Regions from separate parts of the Paraburkholderia acidisoli genome, predicted to be linked through region 4. Evidence: predicted binding sites of a transcription regulator. Region 4 holds the regulator's gene; each other region holds the start of a gene.

Region 1 (2,200 bases), 790 kb from region 4:
ACCGAAATCTTCCGACGCGCGTGCCTCACCCCGCTTGCCCGACGGCAAGGACGCATGGGATGCCGCCGACACCGGCGGCACCGAAGCAGATCCGTCCTTGCGCATCGGCTTGCCTCGTTACGCCCTGGCTTATTCTTCTTCGTCCGCGATTTCGACTTCGCCGGTGTCCTTGGCGCCCTCGGGCATGGCGTTCACGCCCAGCGACTCGCGGATGCGGTTTTCGATTTCACGGGCGATGTCGGCGTTTTCACGCAGGAATTCGCGCGCGTTGTCCTTGCCTTGACCAATGCGCTCGCCGTTATAGCTGTACCACGCACCGGCCTTGTCGACGATCTTGGCCTGCACGCCGAGGTCGATGATTTCGCCCTGACGCGAAATGCCTTCGCCGTACAGAATGTCGAACACGGCTTCGCGGAACGGCGGCGAGACCTTGTTCTTCACGACCTTCACGCGCGTTTCGCTGCCGATGACTTCGTCGTTCTTCTTGATCGAACCGATACGGCGAATGTCCAGGCGCACCGAGGCGTAGAACTTGAGCGCGTTGCCGCCCGTGGTGGTTTCCGGGTTGCCGAACATCACGCCGATCTTCATGCGAATCTGGTTGATGAAGATCACCATGCAGTTCGTCTTCTTGATCGTGCCGGTGAGCTTGCGCAGCGCCTGCGACATCAGACGCGCCTGCAGACCCGGCAGCGAGTCGCCCATTTCGCCTTCGATTTCGGCCTTCGGCACGAGTGCCGCGACCGAGTCGATCACGATCATGTCGATCGAGCCCGAGCGCACCAGTGCGTCGGCGATTTCGAGCGCCTGCTCGCCCGTGTCCGGCTGCGAGATGAGCAGTTCGGGCACGTTCACGCCGAGCTTGGAGGCGTATTGCACGTCGAGCGCGTGTTCCGCGTCGATGAACGCCGCCGTGCCGCCGATCTTTTGCAGTTCGGCGATCACCTGGAGCGTGAGCGTGGTCTTGCCCGACGATTCCGGACCGTAGATCTCGACCACGCGGCCGCGCGGCAGACCGCCCACGCCGAGCGCGATGTCCAGACCGAGCGAACCGGTGGAGACCACCTGGATGTTCTCGACTGCATCGCCGTCGCCGAGTCGCATGATCGACCCTTTGCCGAACTGCTTTTCGATCTGCGCGAGCGCGGCGGCCAGCGCCTTGCTCTTCTCAGCAGTCAGCCCAGCCGAGCCTTTCTTGCTATCTTCCATGAATCGTCCTTTGCTATGATGAACGGCGTCTCGTACCGATGCGCACGCCCTGTTTGGTTGATGCAGGGTTCATGCACACGAACGCAGACACTGTATAAAAAAACAGTGGTTTTGGCAAGCGCTAAAGCACGCGGAGACACATAAATATCCGCACGCCGCAATTGGGCGCATGCCGCAACCTCGAATTTCGGGAGACCGCCGCGCGCCGGCCATGAGCATCACGGCGCCGGTGCTACGAGGTCATGCCAGACCTCGAAGGCGACGCTGGCGCACCATGCGAATCCTCATTGCCGAAGACGACAGCATACTCGCGGACGGTCTCGTCCGATCACTCCGCCAATCGGGCTATGCCGTTGATCACGTGCGTAACGGCGTGGACGCCGATACGGCCGTGTCCATGCAGTCTTTCGACCTGCTGATCCTCGATCTCGGGCTGCCCAAAATGCCGGGCCTCGAGGTGCTGCGCCGCTTGCGCGCGCGCAATTCCAACCTGCCCGTACTGATCCTCACGGCCGCCGACAGCGTCGACGAACGCGTGAAGGGCCTCGACCTCGGCGCCGACGACTACATGGCCAAGCCGTTCGCGCTCAACGAGCTGGAGGCGCGCGTGCGCGCGCTCACGCGGCGCGGCGCGGGCGGCGGCCCGACGGTCGTGCGCCACGGCGCGCTCGCGTTCGATCAGGTGGGGCGCGTCGCGCGCATCAACGATCAGGTGCTCGATCTTTCCGCGCGCGAACTGGGCGTGCTCGAAGTGCTGCTGCAGCGGCTCGGCCGGCTCGTCTCGAAGGAGCAGCTCGTCGATCATCTCTGCGAGTGGGGCGAGGAAGTCAGCAACAACGCGATCGAAGTCTATGTGCACCGGCTGCGCAAGAAGCTGGAAACGGGCGGCGTGCGCATCGTGACCGTGCGCGGGCTCGGCTACAGCCTCGAAAAGGAAGCCCCGGCCACGACCGGCGCAGCGGCCGGCGCGCCAGGCGCCGCCAGCCCGCCG
Region 2 (2,200 bases), on a different replicon from region 4:
ACAGATCCGCGATCTCGAAGAAGAACTGGGCAGCGACCTGTTTCATCGCAATGCAAAGGGCGTGCAACTGACCGTGCCGGGCGAGCGCTTCGCCATCGACGCGCGGCGGTTACTGGGCGATCTGGAAACCGCGCGCGAGTTGTTCGTGCGGCTCGCGCGAGGCCAGGCGGGCGCGTTGAAGATCGGGCTGGCGCCCAATTACAGCTGGCATCCGGCAACGCTGAAACCCGTGCGTAACTTCAAGGCCACGCATCCCGACGTCACCGTCATGCTCGAGCCCGCGCTGGCGGCGAAGCAACTGGCGCGCATTGCGAGCGGCAGTCTCGACGGCGGGTTCCTCGCGTGGCGCGATCCGCGCGACCCGGCGTTCAACGCGTGTCATCTGTTCGACTGCCATTTGCGGCTCGCGGTCCCGCGCCCCGCCGACGGTTCCGCGCCCGTGGTGCCCACGCGTCTCGCCGAGCTGAAAGACGAACCGTTCATGTGGTTCGCGAGAGAAGTGGCGCCGGCCTATAACGACTTTCTGATCCATCAATGCCAGCTTGCCGGTTTCTCGCCGCGCATCGTGCCGATCGGCGGCGACGTCTCGACGATACTCGGCCTCGTGGCCGCCGGCATGGGCTACGCGATCGTGCCGGAGGCCTGCATCTATAGTTGTCCGAACCAGGTGATGCTGATCGAGCACGCGGACCTGACCTTGTCGTATCCCGTCGAATTCGTCTGGCGCGCCGACGCGGTCAATCCGGCGCTCGACGCCTTCATCGCAGCGGTCGCCGAGGCGGGTTGACGCGCTGGCGTTTTGCCGGTCGCGGCACGGCTCTCGCCTTTCGCGCAGTCTCACGCCCCGTCTTGCGCGAACTCCCGCCCGTGAGTAAACTACTGTATGCATATACAGGCCGCCGGGCTGTCATGACCCTTTTCTGCGTGCCGGCGCGCGCGAGAACACGAGTGGATCCGTTGAGCAATTTCGCAGAGTCGCCGAAGTGAGCCACGCGCCGCCCCGCCGCATCGCTCATCTCGACATGGACGCGTTCTACGCATCCGTGGAGCTGCTCCGCTATCCCGAGTTGCGTGGCCAGGCGGTCGTGATCGGCGGGGGCCGCAATGCCGCGCCGGAACTGCTCGCCAACGGCACACGGCGCTTCGCGCGGCTGCGCGATTACGTCGGGCGCGGCGTGGTCACCACGTCCACTTACGAAGCGCGCGCGTTCGGCGTGTTCTCGGCCATGGGCATGATGAAGGCCGCGCAACTCGCGCCCGAGGCCATCCTGCTGCCCACCGACTTCGACTCGTACCGCCGTTACTCGCGGCTGTTCAAAGACGCGGTGCATACCTTCACGGACCAGATCGAAGACCGCGGCATCGACGAAATCTATATCGATCTCACCGAAGTCGAAGGCGAGTCGCGCGAACTGGGCGAACGCATCAAGCGCGCGGTCAATCAGGCCACCGGCCTCACCTGCTCGATCGCCATCGCGCCCAACAAGCTGCTCGCGAAGATCGGCTCCGAACTCGACAAGCCGGACGGCCTCACCATCCTCACGAGCGCCGACCTCGAAACGCGCATCTGGCCGCTGGCCGCGAAGAAGGTGAACGGCATCGGGCCGCGCGCGAGCGAGCGCCTCGCGAGTCTCGGCATGAACACGATCGGCGACGTCGCGGCGGCCGACCTCGGCGTGCTGCAGGAGAATTTCGGCCAGAAGTACGCGGCGTGGCTCGCGCGTATCGCGCAGGGCCACGACGAGCGCGCCGTGGTGGTCTCGTCGGAACCGAAGTCGATGAGCCGCGAAACCACCTTCGAGCGCGACATGCACGTGCGGCGCGACCGCGAGACGCTCACGCCCGCGCTTTCGCAGCTGTGCGAACGCGTCGCGCAAGACCTGGAGCGCAAGGGTTACAGCGCGCGCACGGTGGGCATCAAAATCAAGTTCGCCGACTTCAAGATCGTCACGCGCGATCTGTCGCTGCCGCACGCCGTGTCCACCGCGCAGGAGATTCGCCGCGCGGCGGGCGAGTGTCTCAAGCGTGTCGATCTCGACCGGCGCATACGGCTGATCGGCGTGCGCGCGAGTGCGCTGGAGCGTTTTTCGGCGGACAATCCGGCACCGCGCCAGGTGCAAGGCGAACTGCCGTTCGGCTCATAGGCCATGCGCTCCGCGCGGCGGCCGCGCGTCGAGGCTCGACATGCCACGTGCAACGC
Region 3 (2,200 bases), 570 kb from region 4:
GCGAGACCCGCGGCGTGGCGCAGCTTGTCGTGGCGCTGGCGCAGCCACGGGTTCGCGTGCGTGCGCGGCGCGAGCGCATCGAGCGTGGCGAGCGCGGTTTCGATCGGCGTGACGAAATCGGGGCGTGGGCTTGGGTTTGCGCTCGTTCCCGCGCTCAGGTCCGCGCTCTGGTTGGTGCTCAGGTTGGTGCTCAGGTTGGTGCTCAGGTTGGCGCCTGGATCGGCGCTGCTTGCCGCGTTCGCGCTCGCGCTTTGCAGCGCCGCGTCGAGCGCTTCGCGGCAATCGCGCAGCGCGAGCCAGGCGTCCACGTCGTCGCGACGCTGAAACGCGCGCGAGGCGGCGTCGAACGCGACCGTCTCGTAGCGGAAGACGCCGAGATCGGCGAGCACGAACTCGCTCCAGTCCTGATGCAGATTGCCGAAGAACATGAGGCGCAAGCGCTCGCAGAGCGGCGCGGCCGCGAACCGCAGCACGGTGTCGGGCGAAGCGGGAAACCACGTGTGCCAGCCGCGCGCCACGGGCGCATTCTCTCCGTCGACGAAATGCGCGCGCAGTGCCTCGAGCGTGGCCGCCCGCGTGGCGCGCGCTTCGCAGGCCACGCCCGCGTGCGCCGCGAGCGCCTGCAATTCGGCCTTCGTGACGAGCGCGGCGAGGGCGGCGAAGTCGAGCGCCGGCGCGCCCTCGAGCCATCCAGCGGCGACGAGCGGCGCCGCCGCCGCGCGCGGGCAGCCGATCTCCGCGTAATCGAGCCGGCTCGCGCGAAACTGCGGGCCCTTGCGCATCAGCATGCGTACGAACAGCGCGCGGGCGGGGCGCGGCAGGCGCGGGAACGCGGCGGCGAAACGGCGTTCCTCGGCGTCGAACAGGTCGGCGCAGCGCGCGTCGAGCCACGCGAGCGCGCGCTCGAAGTTCGCGAGGTAATAGAACGGATCGGGAGAATCGGGAAGCACGCGCGGCACTGTATGGATATACAGCCGCGATGATAGCAGGCCTGCGCTGTCACCAACGCGCGCGCTCGTGGGTGACGAAGCCCGGCTCAGGGATTGCCCGGCCCTTACGCTACAATTGCCGCAGCCTGAAAACCGGAAGAGCGATGAACAAACGCAATGCCTGCCTCGCCGCGCTCGCGGCCGCCACGACCCTGCTCGCGGGATGCGCGGCGCAATATCGCAACATGAATGCGTGCGAAGAGGAAATGCGCAACCGGCTCGCCGCGATGCCGGTGAACGACTTCGCGGTCTCGCATCGCGCCACCACGTATCGCGGCGCGCGCGTCGTGGTCGAAGGCAGCCTCGAAGGCACGCCGTTCGCCGACGCCGCATCTGGCGCTTCGGGCGCTTCGGGCGCGGAAGCGGCCTCGGCCGCATCGGGGGCGTCGAGCGTGTCGGCCCACAGCGGCGCGCGCCGCGCGGCGGAGGACTCGACCCTCTCGCAGCCCGCAACGGGACTGCCGGGCTTCACGGGCGTGCCCACGACCCATTCGGCGAATTCGACCGATGGCGCCGATTCGGCCTCGGATGCGAAACCGACGACACCGGTCGGCGTGATCGCGCAAAAGCTCGGTATCGGCAAGGCGAAGCGCACGCCAACGGCCGCGGAATGCACGTTCGGCGACGCGGGGAACATCGTGTCGTTCCGCTGGCTCGCGCCGGACAAGCTCGCGAAGACCACGCCCGACCCCAACGCCGATAGCGACGACGAATGACGCGTTCGCGCGTGGCAGCACGCTAACGCCGCCGTATCGACATTGCCCTGGCGTGAGCCAGAAAAGAAGGCCTCGCGAGAGGCCTTCGGTGTTTCTGCGCGGCACGGTGCGGCCGCGCGCGCCGGTCAGAACGCGAAATACGGGCCGTTGCCGGCGGGCGTGGCCTGCGCCTCGATCGCCGTGAAGACGCGTCTGCCGAAGAAGAACGGCAAGCCCCAGCCGAACGCGCTCGCGTTGTAGCCCGCGAGATTGTCGAAGGCCCAGTTGCCGCTGCCGAACAGCGTTTGCGAACTGGTCACGGCGACATTGATGGTGGCGCTCGCGTCGTCGATACCGAGGATCGTGGCGGCGAGGCTCGTGGGCGTGGCCGGGCAATACCAGAAGCCGCAGCGCGTGAGCGTCGAGCTATTGAAGTAGAGCGCGTTCGAGCCGCTGTCGAGATAGCTGCGCGAGTACACGGAGCCGTCCGAGGTCGTCGTGCGCACGTAGCCCGTC
Region 4 (2,200 bases):
TGCTGTGCTGCGCGTGAATGCGCTGCTGCAACATGTCGCCCACTTGCTGCTTCAAGCTCATGCGCAACGCCGGGTAGTCGACGTATTCGTTGAGCGTGGCGGCGTCGCGTGCGTCGGCAGCCGCTTTCATGCGATTCGCGGCGATATACGGCGAAGCATAGCCATAGCCGATTACCGCGACCACGGCGATCACGGCAACGGTGATCGCAACGGGCTTCTTCCAGTTGGGCGGGTTCGTGCGGGATTCCGTCATAAGGTCAGCGTGAGGTTGCAATCACGGGTTGACCGCCGGAACGCGAAAACGATCCCGAAACCTGATTGAAGCCGCGCGAAAGCGCGAGAAACCGCCAGAACCTCCGCCAGAACCTGCGCCGGAATCCCGACGAAGCCGGACTGCACGGAATGCACACGAGGCACAGGCCGCAAACCGCGCGCCGACATCACGGCCAACCTTACTTTGCCAGCGCGGCCGGCAGATCGCTCGGCTGTTCGGCGATGCAACGGTCGATGGCGCGGCACACCGCGTCCACCGTGCCCACGAGAATCAGGCGCGAAGGGCCGTGATACACGCGTACCGGCGCGCGACGCGTGGGTTGTTCGACGTTGAGCGCGCTATTGAGCGAGACGCGCGCAAAAGCCGGTTGCGCCGAGGGCAGCGGCGGCAGGTCGGCGGCGCTGGTCGCCACGAGATCGGGCGTTTCGTCGATCTGGTCGAAGAGCGAGCCGTTGAGCGCGGCGGCCGTCGCGCGTACCTCGCGCGCCGCGCAAGATGCGATTCCGCGCAGGTGACGCAGGCGGCCGAATTGACGGAAGGGCAGCAGACGGGCAAGGCGTTCCATGACTCTCTCTCCAGACAGATTCCAGCGGATCGTTATCGAATCCCGCGGGCGATTTTCAGAATTCGGTAGGGCGAATCAGACCGACTGCGATGCCTTCGAGCGCGAATTCCGCGCTGCCGGCCTGGACAAAAATATTGTCGTAGTCGGGGTTTTCGGCGATCAGCTCGAGGCCGTTCGGACGGCGCTTGAGGCGCTTCACCGTGACGTCGTCGCCCAGACGGGCCACGATGATCTGGCCGTCTTTGGCTTCGGCCTTCTTCTGCACGGCCAGCAGGTCGCCGTCGAGAATGCCGGCGTCGCGCATGGACAGGCCGCGCACCTTCAGCAGGTAGTCGGGGCGGCTCGAAAAGAGCGCCGGGTCGCACATGTAGTTCTGCGAGATGTGCTCCTGCGCGAGGATCGGGCTACCCGCCGCCACGCGCCCGACCAGCGGCAGCGCCAGTTGCATGATGCTCGGGTGCGGCAGCGTGAATTGATGCGGCAGGTCGTCGGCCTGGGGCACGAGGCGGATGCCGCGCGAAGCGCCTGCCGCCAGTTCGATCACGCCTTTGCGCGCGAGGGCGCGCAGATGTTCCTCGGCCGAATTGGCCGAGCTGAAGCCCAGTTCCGCGGCGATCTCGGCGCGCGTGGGCGGGAAGCCCGTGCGCTCGATCGCCCGGCGGATCAGATCGAAAACCTGCTGTTGTCGTGCGGTGAGTTTGGTCATGGCGCCACTGTATGTTTAAACAGGTGACTGTATTTTTATACAGTACTCGCCGCTTTTCAAGTGTTACTTGAAGTTCTTCGTTTCGCCGCCGCTACAACAGCGCCGGAGGCGGTCCTGACAGACGAAATCGCGCTCTTGCAGCCAGATCGTCCGTCGCTTACCACTTTTGCGTATTAAAAAATGAATAAACATTATTTTTAATGATGTAAGCCTCTCGATAGACTGGCCTCCATCGTTAGCAGCAACCACACACGAGAACGGAGAACAGATAAATGGGCACCAATTCGGGGAAAGCGGGGCGCGCGAGCTGGCTGAAGTCGCTGGCGGCGAAACTGGTCATCGGCGTGGCGCCGCTGGTGGGCGTGGCGGCGATGGCGCCGGTGGCGGCGCACGCCGACACCGCGCTGCTCAACGTGTCGTACGACCCGACGCGCGAGTTCTATCAGGACATCAACGAGGCCTTTATCAAGCAGTGGAAGGCGAAGACCGGCGAAACGCTCACCATCAAGCAGTCGCACGGCGGTTCGGGCGCCCAGGCGCGCTCGGTGCTCGACGGCCTGCAGGCCGACGTCGTGACGCTCGCGCTGGCATGGGACATCGACGCGCTCGCCAACAAGGGTCTCGTCGCGAAGGACTGGCAAAAGCGCCTGCCCGA

What was found. Region 4 encodes LexA, which represses DNA repair genes until DNA is damaged. Its sites were predicted from a motif close to ACTGTATNNNNATACAGT; they were not measured.
Region 1: the regulator LexA is predicted to act here: its motif matches at 1,299-1,316, upstream of recA (recombinase RecA).
Region 2: the regulator LexA is predicted to act here: its motif matches at 879-896, upstream of dinB (DNA polymerase IV).
Region 3: the regulator LexA is predicted to act here: its motif matches at 958-975, upstream of FAZ98_RS35325 (VRR-NUC domain-containing protein).

What each region holds. Positions count from the first base shown of each region.
Region 1 covers NZ_CP046913.1:2,572,714-2,574,913, forward strand. Annotated here, with positions in the region: gene recA (recombinase RecA) at 130-1,209, opposite strand; gene FAZ98_RS11335 (response regulator transcription factor) at 1,484-2,200, shown strand, end outside.
Region 2 covers NZ_CP046915.1:765,723-767,922, reverse strand. Annotated here, with positions in the region: gene FAZ98_RS25610 (LysR family transcriptional regulator) at 1-787, shown strand, start outside; gene dinB (DNA polymerase IV) at 984-2,144, shown strand.
Region 3 covers NZ_CP046913.1:1,204,806-1,207,005, forward strand. Annotated here, with positions in the region: gene FAZ98_RS35325 (VRR-NUC domain-containing protein) at 1-950, opposite strand, end outside; gene FAZ98_RS05210 (hypothetical protein) at 1,094-1,705, shown strand; gene FAZ98_RS05215 (DUF3443 domain-containing protein) at 1,831-2,200, opposite strand, start outside.
Region 4 covers NZ_CP046913.1:1,778,271-1,780,470, reverse strand. Annotated here, with positions in the region: gene FAZ98_RS07715 (DUF2939 domain-containing protein) at 1-253, opposite strand, end outside; gene FAZ98_RS07710 (hypothetical protein) at 453-839, opposite strand; gene lexA (transcriptional repressor LexA) at 895-1,545, opposite strand; gene FAZ98_RS07700 (sulfate ABC transporter substrate-binding protein) at 1,818-2,200, shown strand, end outside.